2 regions of the Salinivibrio sp. YCSC6 genome follow, and region 2 is predicted to be linked to the other one. Evidence: predicted binding sites of a transcription regulator. Region 2 holds the regulator's gene; the other holds the start of a gene.
The links. Region 2 encodes PurR, which represses purine synthesis genes. Its sites were predicted from a motif close to TNANGNAAACGTTTNCNTNA; they were not measured.
Positions count from the first base shown of each region.

Region 1: a site for PurR is predicted at 5,665-5,684, ahead of E8E00_RS08965 (NupC/NupG family nucleoside CNT transporter). Genes of this name have one in related genera too.

Region 1 covers NZ_CP039516.1:1,952,336-1,961,585, reverse strand. Annotated here, with positions in the region: gene E8E00_RS08995 (choline ABC transporter substrate-binding protein) at 1-110, shown strand, start outside; gene choW (choline ABC transporter permease subunit) at 165-1,007, shown strand; gene choV (choline ABC transporter ATP-binding protein) at 1,018-2,220, shown strand; gene E8E00_RS08980 (fasciclin domain-containing protein) at 2,348-2,842, opposite strand; gene E8E00_RS08975 (hypothetical protein) at 3,213-3,518, shown strand; gene yjjG (pyrimidine 5'-nucleotidase) at 3,586-4,269, opposite strand; gene E8E00_RS08965 (NupC/NupG family nucleoside CNT transporter) at 4,413-5,636, opposite strand; gene E8E00_RS08960 (BCCT family transporter) at 6,279-7,895, shown strand; gene E8E00_RS08955 (DUF294 nucleotidyltransferase-like domain-containing protein) at 8,073-9,250, shown strand, end outside.
Region 2 covers NZ_CP039516.1:1,592,972-1,602,221, forward strand. Annotated here, with positions in the region: gene E8E00_RS07265 (TonB-dependent hemoglobin/transferrin/lactoferrin family receptor) at 1-2,007, opposite strand, end outside; gene E8E00_RS07270 (hemin ABC transporter substrate-binding protein) at 2,212-3,054, shown strand; gene E8E00_RS07275 (iron ABC transporter permease) at 3,054-4,091, shown strand; gene E8E00_RS07280 (heme ABC transporter ATP-binding protein) at 4,088-4,864, shown strand; gene purR (HTH-type transcriptional repressor PurR) at 5,125-6,129, shown strand; cyclic di-GMP riboswitch class I at 6,310-6,412, shown strand; gene E8E00_RS07290 (TfoX/Sxy family DNA transformation protein) at 6,520-7,113, shown strand; gene lpdA (dihydrolipoyl dehydrogenase) at 7,398-9,250, shown strand, end outside.

The sequences.
Region 1 (9,250 bases), 360 kb from region 2:
TACGTAACAACCCAAGTGTGTTGAACAAGTGGCTAGACGGTATCACCACACTAGACGGTAAAAACGCCGTAGAAGCTGTGACTGAATATCTTAAAAAGACTGAAGCGTAACAAAAAAGTGTAGAAGGAGAGGGCGGTTTAATCGCCGCCCCCTAAGGTTTTATTGTGAATATTATTACAGATAACAAGATCCCACTCGGTCAATGGATGGAAAATGGCGTTGACTGGTTAACCATGAACGCCGCGGGCTTCTTTGATGCCATCTCGATTGGTTTAGATACCAGCATCATGTTTTTGGTCGACATCTTTAAATGGATGCCACCTGCAATGCCTATCATCATGACTGCTGCGTTAGCGTGGTACCTGCAGCGTCGAATTTCCATCGTGATCTTTGTTGTGAGTGCGCTCTTGTTGATCCTCAACCTGGGCTACTGGCAAGAGATGCTGGAAACCTTTGTTCTGGTGTTTGCCGCGACAACGATTTCCGTATTAATTGGCATACCGCTTGGGATAATGGCTGCTCACCGGCCCTTAGCGTATACCATCATGCGTCCACTCTTGGACTTAATGCAGACGGTACCGCCTTTTGTATATTTGATTCCAACGCTGGTTCTTTTCGGCTTAGGGATTGTACCGGGACTGATTTCCACCATCATCTTTGCGATTGCAGCACCGATTCGCTTGACTTATCTCGGCATTACACGTGTGCCAGAGGAGTTGGTGGAAGCTGGCCGTGCATTTGGCGCCAACCGCATGAAGCTTTTGTTTAAAGTGGAATTGCCCGCGGCACTGCCAAGCATTATGACGGGCGTGACGCAATGTATTATGTTGTCACTGTCGATGGTAGTTATCGCCGCACTAGTGGGGGCTGACGGCCTCGGTAAGCCAGTGGTTCGCGCACTAAACACTGTCAACATTTCTCAAGGTTTTGAAGCGGGTCTGGCGATTGTATTGGTAGCCATCATTCTTGACCGCCTGTGTAAAGCACCAAACCAAGGCCATGAATAAGGGGGATACCATGGACGCAATCGCAATTAAAAATCTTGATGTTGTTTTCGGTGACAACGTACAACCAGCACTCGACCTGCTCGACAAAGGCTTAACGCGATCAGAGATCATCGATCAAACTGGTCAAGTCGTGGGTGTGGACAATGTGTCACTTAATGTAAAAGAAGGTGAGATTTGCGTATTGATGGGCCTATCTGGCTCAGGTAAATCGAGCTTATTACGGGCAGTGAATGGCCTTAACCCGATTAGCCGTGGCAGCCTTGAAGTGCGCGATGGTGACCAAATGGTGGATATGGCGAGTGTGGATGCACAAACGCTGCGTCATCTGCGTACCAACCGTGCCTCAATGGTATTCCAAAAATTCGCTCTGATGCCTTGGTTAACCGTGGTGGATAACGTTGCCTTCGGTCTAGAAATGAAAGGCATCAGTAAAAAAGAACGCCGTAAGCAAGCATTAGAAAAACTTGAAATGGTGGGATTGGCGGATTGGGCCTATCAGTATCCACACGAATTGTCTGGCGGTATGCAGCAGCGTGTTGGCTTGGCCCGTGCCTTTGCGATGGACAGTGACATCCTACTGATGGATGAACCGTTTTCCGCATTGGATCCCTTGATCCGTGCTCAGCTACAAGACGAGCTACTGGAGCTGCAGAAAAAACTCAACAAAACGATTTTGTTTGTGAGCCACGATCTGGACGAGGCACTGAAAATTGGTAACAACATTGCCATCATGGAGTCCGGTCAGCTTATTCAGCACGGTAAACCTGAAGACATTGTTTTGCGCCCAGAAACGGACTATGTTCGCGACTTTGTGGCGCACACTAATCCGTTGAACGTACTGAAAGGTCGCTCAATGATGAAAGATATCGACACCATGCCGCACGTTGAAAACCGTTGGAAGGTGTGCGATCAGCGTGATATCTGGGTGACAGTAGAGCCTCAGGGTGCATTGTCGGCCATGGCGGGCACACAGCATTTGCGTGTGGCTGAGTGGAAAAAAGACATGGCAGACTTGTCACAAGTAAGCTCGGATACCATTGTAATGGCATCGCCTGATATCGAAATGCGTGATGCGATTGAAATCCGCTATCACACCAACAAACCCGTACTACTGGTAGAAAATGGCAAATTGGTTGGCACGCTTTCCGATCACGATTTCTACCATGCCTTGCTCGGCAAGTATCAGCAGCCGTGCGATAGCCAAGCGGCTTGACTCACGTCAGCGAATAAATCCTAACTAACGAAAAAGCCTGCTCATGGAGCAGGCTTTTTTATCACTGACGACTGACCGCACAGGTCAAGTCACTATCTGTACAGTCGTAGGCTCAGTAGCGTGGTCGCTAAGGCATGATCACGGTATCAATCACATGTATCACGCCGTTTGACGTCATAATATCGGCTTTGGTCACGGTCGCGTTATCGACTTTAACTTTGCCATAAGAGGTCTTAATCATAATGTCACTGCCTTGTACCGTCGTGGCGGACGACATACCCATCACTTGTTCTGCGGTCACCTTACCCGGTACGACATGATAGGTGAGGATATCGACCAGCTTATCCTTGTTTTCGGGCTTGAGAAGCATGTCGACCGTCCCCTCTGGCAGCTTAGCGAATGCCGCATTCGTGGGCGCAAAGACCGTAAATGGCCCTTCTCCTTTGAGGGTATCCACTAACCCTGCAGCTTTGACGGCGGCGACAAGGGTAGAAAAGTCATCATTTTTTGCAGCTGTGTCCACAATATCGTGGCCGCCTTTGTGGTGCGCAGCCATCGCGCTTCCCATTCCTAGAATCAGGGCGGCAGTCACCGCAAATTTCGTGAAGGTACGTTTTAACATGTTGCTCTCCTTTTCATCGATTGATCATTCCTCACCAAACCATCATCAGCAATGACAGTGAGTGACTGCTCAGGAATGTCGTGGCTCTTGGCAAAACGGGTGAAAGGAGAAAGAAGATCACTTTTGGAGGTAAGGATAGGCACATATCTGTGATCTTCTACGCTTGATTGATCGTGAAATCACGTGCAATTTTTCGAACAAGTCATTCGCATAACTGTGATTGTGAGCACACTTTTATCGGCGTACATTCTCTCTCGTCCCGCGACGAAAGGTCGCAAAGAAAATCTTTAAATAGAGACATTGTGGTGACAATTGGTCACCGAGATTGGCGTTTAATAACAATCAATCGACAACGAGAGAGGAAACAACCATGAAAAAATTAGCAGCTATTTTTGCACTGACACTCGCATCAACCTCAGTAATGGCGAGCGGCCTTAACCTTGACGTACAACCTGCAGAAGGCGGTGCTTGGGTATCAGTGACTGAACAAGGTCAAGCCGTTAAAGGCGCGAAAGTAACCAGCTCAAAGAGCATGGACAGCAAAGTGACTGACGAATCAGGTCGTGTATTCATTTACAGCCAAGACCAAAACAGTGGTTCAGTGACTTATGTTGCAAATACCGACCAAGGCCAACAAGCAGAAAAAGCCGCTTTTGTTGCCGGTGACCGCAGCTAATTTGCCCCACTAGGCAAAGACATCGTTGGAAAGCAAAAAAGAGAGCATTGGCTCTCTTTTTTTATGATTAGGCGTTGTCAGGCATGAGCCACGCTTGGAGTGCATGCAGTGAGTCCACTTGGTGGGTAGGCGTCACGCCTTCTGGTAGTGGCTTTTTGTCGCGATTCAACCAGCATGTGTCTATGCCTGCGCGCATGCCACCGAGGACATCTGCCATTGGATTATCGCCGACCATGAGGATTTGAGACTTAGGTGGATGGCCCATTTTTGCAAATGCATGCTCGAAGATGCGAGGGTCAGGTTTGGCAAAACCGACTTGCTCGGATACCACGAGAGTAGATATGGCGGGCTTGAACCCTGTTTTTTCCAAGCGCACATCCTGTAACGCGGTAAAGCCATTGGTGATAATACCAATGTGTGCGTGTGGACGAATCGCGTTTAGCAGTGCTTCTGCGCCTGGGAGAGGCTCACAGATTTCGGCCATCGCATCCAAAAAATGCTGGTTTAGCGTTGTCGGAGCCACCCTGAGCTGCTTTCCCCAGTGGGTAAAGCGTTTGGTTTGCAGCGTGTGTGCGTCTATTTCGCCATTTTGGTATTGCACCCACAAAGGTTTGTTTAGTTCTGAATATTCGGCAAAGGCGTGCTGGTCGAAATCGACATCATAGTGTGAAAACATGCGTTGCAGTCCTGCAAACGCATCAAAGTGAAACAGTGTTTCATCTGCATCAAAAAGAACCCAAGGATACCGCATGGTGACTACATCTCTTTACGTTAAGTAAATGAAGTGTAACAGATAAAGCCCTTTCTCTTCGAGACTTTTTAGTGCACTCACCGTCCTTGGTGAGAAACACTGCACCGTCAAAGTGATGGCAAAATTATCCAGCGTGATTGAGGTTACAAAGTCAGATACAGCCCTGCCAATGTTGCGCTCATCAGATTCGCTAAGGTGGCGGCAAGAATGGCACGCATTCCTAATTTGGCGATATCACCTCGGCGCTCTGGAACAATACCGCCCAGTCCGCCCATCAACATCGCGATCGAAGTGAGGTTGGCAAAGCCGCACAGTGCAAAGGTAACAATGGCTTGGCTATGGGGAGAAAGTGCACCTTTTAGGTTCATAAAATCAGCAAACGCCACAAATTCATTCACCGCAATTTTCTTACCAATCAAGGTACCAGCAGTCATTGCTTCCCCCCACGGAATACCGATGAGCCAAGCGACTGGTGCAAACACATAGCCGAATATCCACTCCAGACTCAATTGAGGCATATTGATCATCGGGCCAAGTTTGCCCAACCCGCCGTTGATCAGCGCAATCATGCTGATCACGGCCAGCAAGCTAGCCCCGACTGCCATCGCAATTTGTAATCCACTTAAAGCACCTTGTGTACCTGCATCGATCAAGTTGACAGGCTTATCGTGGTTATCTTGCTCGGCTTGCGCTTGGGTATGACTGATAGGCGTTTCGGTCTGCGGGACCATAATTTTTGCCATCATTAGACCGGCTGGTGCGGACATAAAAGCGGCAGCGATCAGGTATTTCATTTCAACACCGAGGCCTGCGTATCCAACCATGGTGCCTCCAGCCACGGAGGCTAATCCGCCGACCATGACTGCAAATAATTCTGAGCGCGTCATTGAGGCGAGAAAAGGGCGCACGACAAGAGGGGCTTCTACCGATCCGACAAAGATATTGGCAGTGGCTGACATCGATTCAGTGCGCGAAGTGCCGAGTACGCGTCGTAGTACGCCACCGATCAGGCGAATAATCCAAGCCATGATCCCTAAGTGATAAAGCACGGCGATCAGAGCGGAGAAAAAGACGATAGTTGGTAAAACGTTGAAAGCAAAGATAAAGCCAAGTTTAAATTTCGCGAGATCACCAAACAGAAACTCAGCACCAATATCGCCAAAGCTAATAATTGCGGACACGGCTTCTGATGCGTTAGCCAGAATATGCTGACCAAGCGGGACGGAGATAATAAACCCGGCAAAGACGATTTGAATAATGAAAGCGCCACCGACGGTACGCCAGTTGATCGCACGACGATTTTCTGAAAATCCAATCGCGATTAGAAAGAGGACGCTAATCCCCAAAAGGCCGATGCCAAATTGCATGATGCTTGCTCCGCAAACGTTAAACTGGGATGGAAAACGATTGCGGCGGTATTGTACTTATTTTTCTCAGTGTGACAAGTATCACGAATAAATCATATTGTTGCATTGTTTTGCATTTTTGTGGCCTGGAGGTTATGTGCTCGTAGGCGAGTCGTGTGAGCTCAGAGCGGCTTCACGATAGGTACTTGAACAGACGCATGCTATTCACGATGTCTTTGTGATCCATCAAAAGTTTTGCTGGTGAACATAGGTATTTTTTGTGAGCACTATCAATGAATTCTTTTTATGATACGGCGTATTTCCGCTAAACCTAGAAGAGGAAAGTGTATGACACGATCCTTTATAGCTCTGAAATAAAGAGTTCAAATGAGTTCTAGGCCGCGTCTAGGCTGGGGTTTGAGTGGATATATTGATTAATAGCTGGTTATAAAATCGACATTTGGTTAGTACCCTAATTAAATCGTTACGCATTTATGTTAGGGTAGTGAGCTGTGTGGATGTTGCGGTTCTTGCTGCTGGTCAACTTTTTTATCCGCGTTTTGCGATGAAAAGGCCAATTGAGCGCACAGGCCACCGACACTCACAGGCTTCCGAACAAACGGACTAAGGAGTTAACTCGTGAGCGATAAAAGCCATGAAGATATGATGAAACCGGACGGGAAAGTTAACCCGATCGATACTGACTACCAGGTCGGTCAGGATAATGTGGCCGTTAAACTTGGCCCGTTTGGTTTTGATATTCACAACCGAGTATTTATGGTCTCGGGGCTGGCCATTATGGCCTTTGTATTTGTCACTTTGGCATTTCAAAACCAAATCGGCCCTGTTTTTGGTGATCTTCGGGGTTGGTTGACCTCGAATCTAGACTGGTTCTTCCTTTCTGCAGGTAATATTTTTGTTATCGCCTGTCTAGTACTGATTGTGTCACCTTTGGGTCGCGTTCGTCTCGGCGGAACAGAAGCTAAGCCGGATTATAGCTATGCGGGTTGGTTTGCGATGTTGTTTGCCGCCGGTATGGGTATTGGTTTGATGTTCTACGGTGTATCAGAGCCGTTAACACACTTCCAAACGTCATTGGGCGGTACCGCTGTTGATGCAAACGGTATTCGTACCGACTGGGCACCGTTGGGCGCAGCAGCCGGAGATGCTGAAGCGGCTCGACGCCTAGGTATGTCTGCAACGATTTTCCACTGGGGTCTTCACCCTTGGGCCATCTACGCTGTCTTGGCGCTAGGTTTGGCTCTGTTTGCCTATAACAAAGGCTTGCCTTTGACCATGCGTTCAGTCTTTTACCCGCTCTTTGGCGAGCGTGTATGGGGCTGGACCGGCCACGTGATCGATATTCTTGCGATCATCGCGACCCTCTTTGGTCTTGCAACCTCACTAGGCCTTGGCGCCTCACAGGCGTCTGCTGGTCTTCACTATCTGTTTGATACGCCACTGGGTAACACCACAGAGGTGCTGCTTGTCATGGGTATCACCGGTATGGCCATCCTGTCTGTGGTTGCTGGGGTAGATAAAGGGGTGAAACGCCTCTCCGAAGTCAACATGTTGCTTGCACTGCTACTGCTTATCTTTGTGATTGCAGTGGGTCCAACGCTAGCCATTTTGACCGGTTTCTTTGGTAACCTCGCCGCGTACCTAGAAAACTTGCCTGCGCTGTCTATGCCGTTTGCACGTGAAGATGCCAACTTTACGCAAGGCTGGACCTCGTTCTACTGGGCATGGTGGATTTCATGGTCTCCATTTGTAGGTATGTTTATTGCGCGTGTTTCTCGTGGCCGCACAGTGCGTGAGTTCATCACCTGCGTATTGCTGATCCCATCTGCTGCTTGTGTGTTGTGGATGACCGCATTCGGTGGTACCGCGATTGGTCAATTTGTGAACGAAGGTTACACCGCAGTTGTAGACGCTGAACTGTCACTGAAACTGTTTGCAATGTTGGATGATTTGCCGTTGGCATCGATTACTTCATTCATCGGTATCATTCTAGTTATCGTGTTCTTTGTGACCTCGTCTGACTCAGGCTCACTGGTTATCGATACCATCTCTGCAGGCGGTAAAGTGAACGTGCCAGTGCCACAACGTGTTTTCTGGGCGTCTTTCGAGGGCCTAGTTGCGGTGGCGCTTATCCTTGGTGGTGGCTTGGTTGCCCTACAAGCGATGGCGGTTTCAACTGGCTTCCCGTTCACGATTGTACTACTGGTAGCGACTGCTTCCTTGTTCAAAGGGTTAGCATCAGAGCCGCGCGCTAAGTAACTGTACGTGCTAAGTAACTAACAGTTAGCTATGATGAAAAAGGCAGGCCCTCGGGACTGCCTTTTTTATTACCAACAACCTTGATATGTGATGGGTGAGACTAAGCTTTTAGGTTTCATCTATTGTGAATATTCAATCGCATACCCTTGCACTTTCTCGCAACGCTAGGTGAGCATCATGGAAGCTGAACAAGTTGAAATTGCGACATTTCTTTCCCAATACGCCCCTTTTGAATCGATTCCCGAAGAGGTGGTTGCTGAGGTCGCGCAAAGCATCGAAATTAGTTATCACCGAGCGGGCACGACGATTTTTGCCTACGGCGATGAGATTCATGATTTAGCCATGATCCGTAGCGGTGCTGTCGAGCTGTATCGTCGTAATGGCACCTTGTACAACCGTATCGCCGAGGGGGATATTTTCGGTCAGATGGGGCTTTTGATGAACAACCGGGTGCGTATGCCCGCCAAGGCGATCGAAGACACCTTGGTGTACTTCATCCCTGAGGCGACATTTAACCGCTTGTTTGATGAATTTGAACACTTTGCCGATTTTGTCGAGGTCGAAGACCGGACGCGATTACGTCAGGCGGTATCGAGCCATAATGAAGCCAATGATCTGACGACGTCCAAAGTTAAGAAGCTGATTATTCGCGACCCCGTGATGATCGATAGTACCGACTCGGTACAATATGCAGCGCAAGTTATGTCGCAAGAAGCGGTCTCGTCAATTTTGGTGATGGGCGATGAGCCCGATCCCGAAACCGGCTTCAATCCCGTGCTGGGGATCATTACTGATCGTGACTTACGTAATCGCGTGTTAGCAGAAGGCTTGCCTTATGAAACGCCGGTACAAGAAATCATGTCGCCCCAGCTGATCACCCTCGATCATAATGCTTACATCTTTGAAGCCATGCTCACTATGCTGCGCTCAAACCTCCACCACGTACCGGTATTACAGCATGGCAAACCACTGGGTGTGGTCGCGCTATCAGATATTGCACGTTACGAATCGCAAAACAGCTTGTTCCTCGTCGCCAGTATTTTCCGTCAACAATCGGTAGACGATTTAGTGGTGTTGGCGAAACAAGTCAAAGATTGCTTTGTACGCATGGTCAATGAGGACGCGAACTCACACATGATAGGGTCTGCGATGTCTGTGATTGGCCGCAGTTTTAAGCAGCGCCTGTTGGAGTTGGCAGAAGAAGAACTGGGTGAGCCGCCTATCCCGTATTGCTTTTTGGCGATGGGATCGATGGCACGCGATGAGCAGCTGATTGTGACCGATCAAGATAATGCCATTATCTTGGATGATAGCTTCAACCACGACGAGCATAACGCGTATTTTGAGGCACTATC
Region 2 (9,250 bases):
TTGAGACCACGCCGTGGTGTAATACTCATCGGTGAGGTTTTCGATCGCGAGATCAAACTTCACACCATCCCAAGCACCTTTAGGGCTATAGCTTGCATACAGGTCCCACAATGTATAACCGTCATAGGTCTTCTGATCGGGGTTCTCGTTTTGATCTGCATAATGAGACACTCGCGCACCCAAGTTCACCGGTAACGTCGCTAAACGATAATCCGTTTCCGCGACCAGTTTATGTGCGGGAATTTGCTCTAAGTAACGACCATCTGCTTTATCCTTGCCTTCCATTTGGCTATAGCTCAAATCGTTTTTAAACTGTCCATATTCATGATGGAAGCTCAGCTCTACCCCCTCCAATTTGGCATTGCTTACATTCTGGCGGGTGGTTGTCGCTCCCATAAAATCGACGTTCATTTCGATGAAATCTTCGACATCATTGCGGAAAACACGCGCATCGATATAGCCACTATCCAGATAAGCCATCGGAGCAAACTGATAGGTCAGCGCTAATTCTTTGTTTGCACTCTGTTCAGGCTTAAGGTTTGGATTAGGGACAAAACGGTTAATCAGTTTTGAAGGTCCCCTCGGCACCACAAAATGGGTTCCACTGGCATACATTTCCTCTAAACTTGGCGCGCGAAAAGCTTCCTGATAGCTTGCTGTCAACGCCAACCGTTCGGTCACATTCCACGTCAGTGCAGTCGATGGTGACCATTGGCTGTCACTGGCATCCTCAATGGTTGATGTTGCTCGCGTGTCTTCATTTTTGTAATCGTCGAATCGCAGACCGGCAGTCCATTGCCAAGATTCTGCAAGCGGAATCTCTAGCTGGCCAAACACGCCAATGCTTCTCGCTTTCGCATCTTGTCCCTCAGGACGCTCTCCCGGCGCACTTTTATCGTCACGCTGAGTTTGGTAGTGATCGAGATAACCATCAAATCCTGCGATAAATTCAATATCGTTGAAATGAGCACGATTGGTGAGTGACAATCCTAAGGTTTGCATTTGGTTGTCATCATGCTCATCGGTTACTAAACGATATTCTTTCATTTGCGTATCGTTCCAATACACTCGAGATGAGAGGTCAATCCAATCATTCATTGGTGTGTATTGATAGGCTACAGCAAGGCTTTGGTCTTGAGTTTGGCGATACACCAATGGATAGTTACTTGACGGGTCTTGAACCGAGGGATTCGACGGTGACATGGCATCACGGTCGCCTTGGCGCGCCGAGAAAGTCCACTGGTGCACGAGAGACGGGGTATAGGTGACCTTAGCAAGTCCTCCTTTCTCACGACTCGCGGAGTAGGATAAAGCTTTTCCATTGCCCAGTTGATTGTCATCAGCGTCGTGATAATAGCTCTGCACTAGCCAATCAATCGTATCCGTACGCCCAAATACAGCGCCACTCGTACGCGACGCATTGTCGTTACTGTGGAAACCCTGCTTTAGGTAGCCACCAATGTCTTGGTCAGCATCTAAAAAGTCATAGGCAGACTTGGTGCTTTGCGCCACCACGCCACCAATCGCCCCCGATCCCCACACGGTACTCGCAGGGCCACGAACAACATCAACAGTCTTGAGTAACTCTGGATCGATAAACAGGCTTGAGCGATGTCCCAGAGAGAAATTCTGGCGTACACCATCGATCAGTTGAATCACGCGCCCGTTATCACTACTGAGCCCACGAATCACAATCGCTTGTGATTCATCACGCCCACCACCGGCAATAGACACATTGGGTAAATGGCTAATTAGATCCGCTACGCTGGTCCCCTGCCGTTTTTCAATTTCTTCGAGTGATACCGTGCTGACCGCAGCGGCACCGTTCGCTTTTTGTGCGTCAATGCGGCTTGCATACACCGCGATAACGTCTGATGACGAATCCGCCGTGTTTTGCGTCTCCGCCAACGCTGAAGGAATAAATGCCAATGTGCCAAGGGCAGCACCGATAGCAAGCTTGATCGTAGAAGGAGTCAATACTTCCGAGACGTCCGTTTTTAACAGCATGGGTCTTCCTATTGAGCCAATCAAAAATGAGAATCATGAACAATTTGGCAGGATTGTATTGATCATTAACGGCAATGTAAACGATAATTGCTCGTAATTAGGTTTGTAACTCATAATTACATTTCCGTTCGCTAACAGTGTGTAATGGACTGACGTCGAGCATTGCACTCACATTGACTGGTTTAATAAATAAAGGAATTCATCATGGCAACTGCCGCGGTTAGACTGCTTGCCCTCGCCTCAGCACTACTCTCACTCTCTGTCACAGCATCACCACGCATTGTCAGCGCGGGGGCCGGTGTAACAGACTTACTGGTTGAATTAGGTGCAACAGAACAGATAGTTGGCATTGATGTCACCAGCCATCTACCGAATAAAGAAGTGCCGAATGTCGGCTATCATCGCCAGCTCGCCGTCGAAGGTGTGCTGTCTTTATCACCGACTCTAGTCGTAGGCTCAGATGAAATGGGCCCTACCCCGGTTTTGGAGAAAATCGAAGCGTCAGGGGTAACCGTGGCTCGACTGTCTAGTGAACCCAGCGTCGAGACACTCAAAACACGGATTAAAAAAGTCGCGAGTCTCACCCACACAGAGTCCAAAGCCGCAGAGTTACTGACCGACATAGACACCAAGATTGCGACATTAAAAGCGCATGCCCCCAAAACCACGCTCAAAGGCGTGTTTCTTCTGGTTCACCAAGGACGTCCTGCCAGTGTCGCGGGGGCCAATACCTCACCGGATACCTTGTTGTCGCTGATGGGTGCGACTAACCCTGCCGCCACGGCGCTCAGTAGCTATAAACCACTGTCGTCAGAAGCGTTACTGGGCTTTGATCCGGACTTTATCTTGGTCATGCAACGTTCTCTCGATCAGCTAGGCGGTGTTGAAGGACTCGCTGATGCCGTGCCTTTACTCAATGCCACGCGCGCATTCCAACAGCAGCGTATTATTCCAATTGACGGCAGTGTGTTAGTGGGAGGGCTTAGCCTGAAATCACTGGATGAAGCCATTCGTATTCAGCGCACCGTCGTTGGAGAGAACGACTAATGCAAGCGTCTTTTCGATCCTCACAGTCGCATGTTTTTCCAGCGCTCATCATCGCACTTGTCGTCGTAGGGATAACGTCTATCGCGGTGGGACAATGGCAACTTGGCTGGCTGACCAGTTTACAGAGCTTAACCCCTTGGCATGACAATGTTGAGCCGCATGTACTCGCCATCGTTCAACAAGTTCGATTACCTCGAACCTTGCTGTGTATTTTTATCGGTGCATTGCTCGCCGTTTGCGGCACGTTGATGCAGGGGCTTTTCCGCAACCCTCTCGCTGACCCGGGTATTATCGGTGTCTCCGGCGGCGCATCATTAGGAGGCGCACTGGGCTTGCTATTGCTCTCTTGGGGCAGTATCGAGGCCAGCTTTGTGTTTTCGGTGCCTGCCTTTGCGTTTATCGGTGCACTACTGGCAACCCTATTTGTATACAGAATTGGCACAACGTCCATGGGCAGTTCGGTGACCATCATGTTGCTAGCGGGCATTGCGATCAGTGCTTTGTCCGGCGCTGCATTAGGCTTAATTAACTATGTGGCGGATAATCAAACGTTACGAGACATCGCCCTTTGGTCGATGGGGTCACTGACCGGTGCGACTTGGGGACAAATTGTTCTCACTGGCATCGCTGCATGCTTACTCACGGTATTTGCCTACCAGCGCGCACGCCACTTAAATGCCCTTTTGCTTGGTGAAAACGAAGCGGCGTATTTGGGCATTGATGTACACCATTTAAAACGCCTACTCATTGTTGTGACCGCGGCGGGAATGGGCATTGCGGTAAGTGCTGCCGGTCTTATCGGCTTTGTGGGTCTAGTGATCCCACACATTGGACGTTTAATTGCCGGCCCGGATCATCGCACACTGGTGCCCTTATCAGCCATTCTTGGTGCCCTGTTACTGACCTTGGCCGATATTGTTGCCCGTGTCATTGTCGCCCCCGCCGAATTGCCTGTTGGCATTATTACCGCCCTAATGGGGGCTCCTTTCTTTCTATGGCTTCTTATTCAACAACGAAAAGCAGTGGTTCACGAATGACAGATTCTGCCCTTCAAATCTCCAAGCTCAGCTATGCGCTTAACGGCCGTCAACTGCTAAGCGAGATTGATCTCGCCTTTACTGCTGGCCAGTTACACGTTTTACTCGGGCCCAATGGTGCGGGGAAAAGTACACTGTTAAAGCAATTGATTAGCGACAAACATCAGCATGGCAGTGTGCAGTTTTGGCAACAGCCAAAAAGCCAGTGGCAAGGCGAAGAATTTGCCCGACGAGTGGCCTTCCTTCCCCAACATAGCGGGCTCACGTTTGCATTCTCCGCGCAAGAAGTGGTCGAGATGGGAGCAACACCACTACAGGCAAACCGAGAACAGATCGCGGCCCTTGCTAACGAGCAGCTAACGGCATGGGATATTAGCCATCTTGCTCATCGACCGTATCCGATTTTATCTGGCGGTGAAAAACAACGCGTACACATGGCACGCGTGTCATTACAGCTAGCACAAACCGCACCGGACCAAGCGATACTGATGCTGGATGAACCCACTTCGGCCTTAGATATTACCCATCAGCATTACACCCTCAAGCGCTGTCGAGCACTCGCAGACCAAGGAATGACAGTGCTATTGGTGTTGCACGACCTGAATTTGGCGGCGCAATACGCCGACCAACTGCATTTTTTAAAAGCGGGTCGAATCGTCCTATCCGGCAACCCGTGGCAGTGTTTTAGTAGTGATAGAGTGGCAGACATCTACCAATACCCGCTGACCGTTCTGACTCATCCGGAGCATGACTGCCCACTGATCGTGTCTTAATTGATAAATACATCATAGCTGGCTCACAAAACCGTCTGTTGGTCCATTTTCGCTGATCAGACCAATTGCGAGTGTGCGCCAACCTAAGTAAACTGAGAGCGCAACCGATTAGCTATGAGAATGGATGAAATCGGATTCGTTACCTTCGCAACCGTCTGATGTGCCGGGATTGTGAAAGACATCGCCGCTGACGAACAGCGGCGTTTTTCTGTAAGGTCGCGAGTAACGATCCCTACGCATTACTACAAAGAAGAATCAAGATGGCAACGATTAAAGATGTCGCGCGTCTCGCCGGTGTATCGACCACGACGGTGTCACACGTGATAAACAAAACCCGCTTTGTCGCAGAGAAGACGACTGAGAAAGTATGGCAAGCGGTTGAAGAGTTAAACTACGCCCCAAGTGCTGTGGCGCGAAGCTTGAAATGCAACACAACACGTACACTGGGTATGCTGGTGACTAAATCCACCAACCCCTTTTTCGCCGAGCTTGTTCACGGTGTGGAAGACTATTGCTACAAGCAAGGCTACACACTGATTCTCTGCAATACCGAGGGAAACCTTGAAAAGCAACGCGACTACCTGCGTATGTTGTCAGAAAAGCGCGTCGATGGACTCATTGTGGTGTGCTCTGATCTCAACGAAGATTTGATGCTGTTATTAGAAAAAAAACGCGATCTGCCTATGGTCGTGATGGATTGGGGCAGTCACCATATCGATACAGACCGCATAGAAGATAACGCTGAATTAGGCGGTTACCTTGCCACCAAACACTTTATTGATAATGGGCATACTAAAATTGGCTGTATTTCGGGCCAAATGGATAAAAATACCTGTAAGCATCGCTTAAACGGTTATTTCCGTGCGTTAAAAGAAGCCAACATTACAGTGAATGAAAACTGGCTGATTGAGGCGGATTTCGAAGCCGATCAAGCACAAATTGCCGCGAAGCAATTAGCGACAATGTCAGACCGCCCGACCGCTGTCTTTTGTTTTAATGACATTATGGCATTAGCGGCGATTAGTACGTTTAACGAGTACGGCTTGAAAGTGCCAGAAGATATATCGGTGATTGGTTACGATAATATTGACCTCACCGAGTATTTCTCGCCACCATTGACAACGATTCACCAGCCCAAACGCCGTCTAGGCAAAACGGCGGTCAAACTCTTGCTCGCGCGAATTGCCAACAACGAGACTCAGCAGCAAGTGTTCGAAATGCAACCTGCACTAGTGAGTCGACAGTCAGTTAAAACACTATCTTAATGTTTTAATGAAACTTTTATGAAGAGCACCGTCAATGTCTTGGCGGTGCTTTTTTACGCGACGACTCTTCCGGTAGTGCTTTTACTCTAGTTCATCAATTACACCCACCCTGAACCAAGATCACATTTTGTGTGATGGGAGAGGACGACATCGGTGTCTAATTATTATATGCTTAATAGCGTTTGAACAAGGCAAACCATGGCGAAAGCATGGGACGCAAAGCCTCCGGCCTAACGGTAATTTGACATGATGTCAAAATATCAACGGTAGCGGGGTTGCCAACATATCAAAGCTGACAAATTTGATGGCTCGTTGACAATTCTGCGATCTTGCCTTGTTACATTATGACGTCTTTTTTAGGCATTAGTAATTCATCGAGATTTTAATCAAATGGATAAACCAGCTTTAAAGAACGCAATGAAGTTATTTGCCAAATTTGGCAGCATAAAGTCCCGTTCAATGTTCGGTGGATTTGGTATCTTTTGTGAAGACACCATGTTCGCGCTTGTCGTTAACAACACTCTCCATTTACGTGCTGGAAAAGAAAACGAAGCACTATTAAAAAAACAAGGCTTGGCACCCTACGTGTATAAAAAGCGCGGCTTTCCTGTCGTGACGAAATATTTTGCGATCCCTGAATACTGGTGGGATGACCAAGATAAGCTGCTCACAGAAGCTAAAGAGGCGCTGGATGTCGCGACCCGTGATCGTGATTTGAAAAAACAAGCCACACCGTCTCGTCTAAAAGACTTACCTAATTTACGGCTCGCGACCGAGCGCATGCTGAAAAAAGCAGGTATTGAGACGCCTGAAAGCTTACAGCAACAAGGTGCCGTCAATGCCTATAAAGCGCTCCTTTCTGCGCATGAAAAAGAGCTAAGCTTGGAATTACTGTGGTCACTAGAAGGTGCAATTACTGGCAAGCATTGGTCTGTGGTTCCACCCCAACGTCGCCAAGAATTATTACAACATTTAGAAAATTAATTCCTCACACCCCCCATACCTCTCTACCTTTTTTGTGAGCAATGTTCGCGTCCAACACCGCCTTTAAGGCGGTGTCGCTTTTTCTGAACGAGCTAAACGCTCAATAATCCATCATTCAAACTGATTTCTGACAAAATACGAAAGTTTCTTGCGATCGGTCGGGTCTGGTTAAAGGTACGATTAAGGACACAGTTCCTCAATGTAACCGACAAATCAGCCAGTTAATTCAGCTACAGTACCTAAAGTAATAACTGGGACCCATTTACTATCGGACGAGACACAGTATGCCAGTAAAAAAGATATTGCTTGGTTTAGTGGTGGTGGCGCTTGTAACACTTTGGTTCAGTTTAGATCTCAGCCAGTGGCTCACGCTTGAAAACGCCAAAGCACAACAAGTGGCATTGAATGATTACATTATCGAAAACGCGACCACCGCAAGCCTGGTGTTTTTTGTCGGCTATGTAGTGATGACCGCCCTGTCCTTACCGGGTGCGGCAGTAGCGAGTTTATTGGGCGCGGCACTCTTTGGCTTTTGGTGGGCATTGGTGTTGGTCTCCTTTGCTAGCTCGATTGGCGCCACCCTCGCCTTCTTGGTGAGTCGCTTTATGTTGCGCGACTGGGTCCAAGCCAAATTTGGCAATAAGCTCGATACCATTAATCGCGGTATAGAGAAAGACGGTAGCTTGTATCTGTTAACCCTACGCCTGATCCCGATTTTCCCGTTTTTTCTGATTAACCTCGTGATGGGGCTAACCCCGTTCAAAACCCGCACCTTCTATTGGGTCAGTCAGCTCGGTATGTTGCCGGGTACCGCAGTCTACGTGAATGCAGGGACCCAACTGGCCCAAATCGACGCACTCGGCGACGTGGTGTCATCCTCGGTGCTTGGCTCACTCGCCTTACTGGGTATCTTCCCACTGCTGGCAAAGTGGGTCATGGCTTGGATCACACGTCGTAAACGCTATCAAGGTTGGAACAAGCCCCATCAGTTTGACCGCAATATGGTAGTGATTGGTGCCGGTGCAGGCGGCTTGGTATCAAGTTATATCGCGGCGGTAGTGAAAGCGAAGGTTACGCTGGTCGAAAAAGGTTCGATGGGAGGAGACTGCCTAAACACCGGATGTGTTCCCTCAAAAGCGCTGATCCGTGCGGCGAAAACCATGCGAGAAATTGGCCAGGCTAAGGCCTTTGGCATTCATACCCAAGCGCCAGCGGTTGATTTTCCGGCGGTCATGGCGCGGGTTAAGCAAGTCATTACCCAAATTGAGCCTCACGATTCGGTCGAGCGTTACACCAAACTCGGCGTGGAGTGTGTGCAAGGCGATGCGCAAATCGTTTCGCCATGGGAAGTCGAGGTGAATGGCGAACGCCTCACTACCCGCAACATCGTGATTGCGACCGGCGCACGCCCTATGTTGCCCCCGATTCCCGGTTTGGCTCAGGTCACGCATTACACCTCAGATACGATTTGGTCTCTGAATGACCTGCCGCCGCGGTTGTTGGTTTTGGGCGGGGGGCCCATTGGCGCAGAATTGGCACAAAGTTTTGCGTGTTTAGGCAGCCAAGTCACGCTCGCGGAAATGGCCGACCAACTTCTCAGCCGCGAAGATCAAGATGCCGCCCAGTTGGTTGAGCAGGCGTTAGAGCGTGACGGCGTCACGGTTTTAACACAGCACAAAGTCAAAGCATTTGAGCACAGTGATAATGAGCAAATCGCCTTACTCGATGGCCCTGACGGTGAGAAGTCTGTCTCATTTGATGCGGTGCTGGTCGCGTTAGGGCGCAGTGCCAACACCAAAGGCTTTGGTCTCGAAAAGCTCGATATTCCAGTGACCGAGCGTGGCACGATTCAAGTCAACGAGTACCTGCAAACCGCCTATCCAAATATCTATGCGGTAGGTGATGTAGCGGGTCCCTTTCAGCTCACCCACGCCAGTGCTCATCAAGCATGGTATGCCGCGGTGAATGCACTATTCGGGCAATTTAAACGCTTTCGTGCTGATTATTCAGTAATGCCTGCCGCGACCTATACATCGCCAGAAGTCGCGCGCGTGGGTATCAATGAAAAGGAAGCCAAAGCCAATCAGCAAGAGGTGGAAGTAACCTACTACGGCATTGATGATTTGGATCGCGCGAT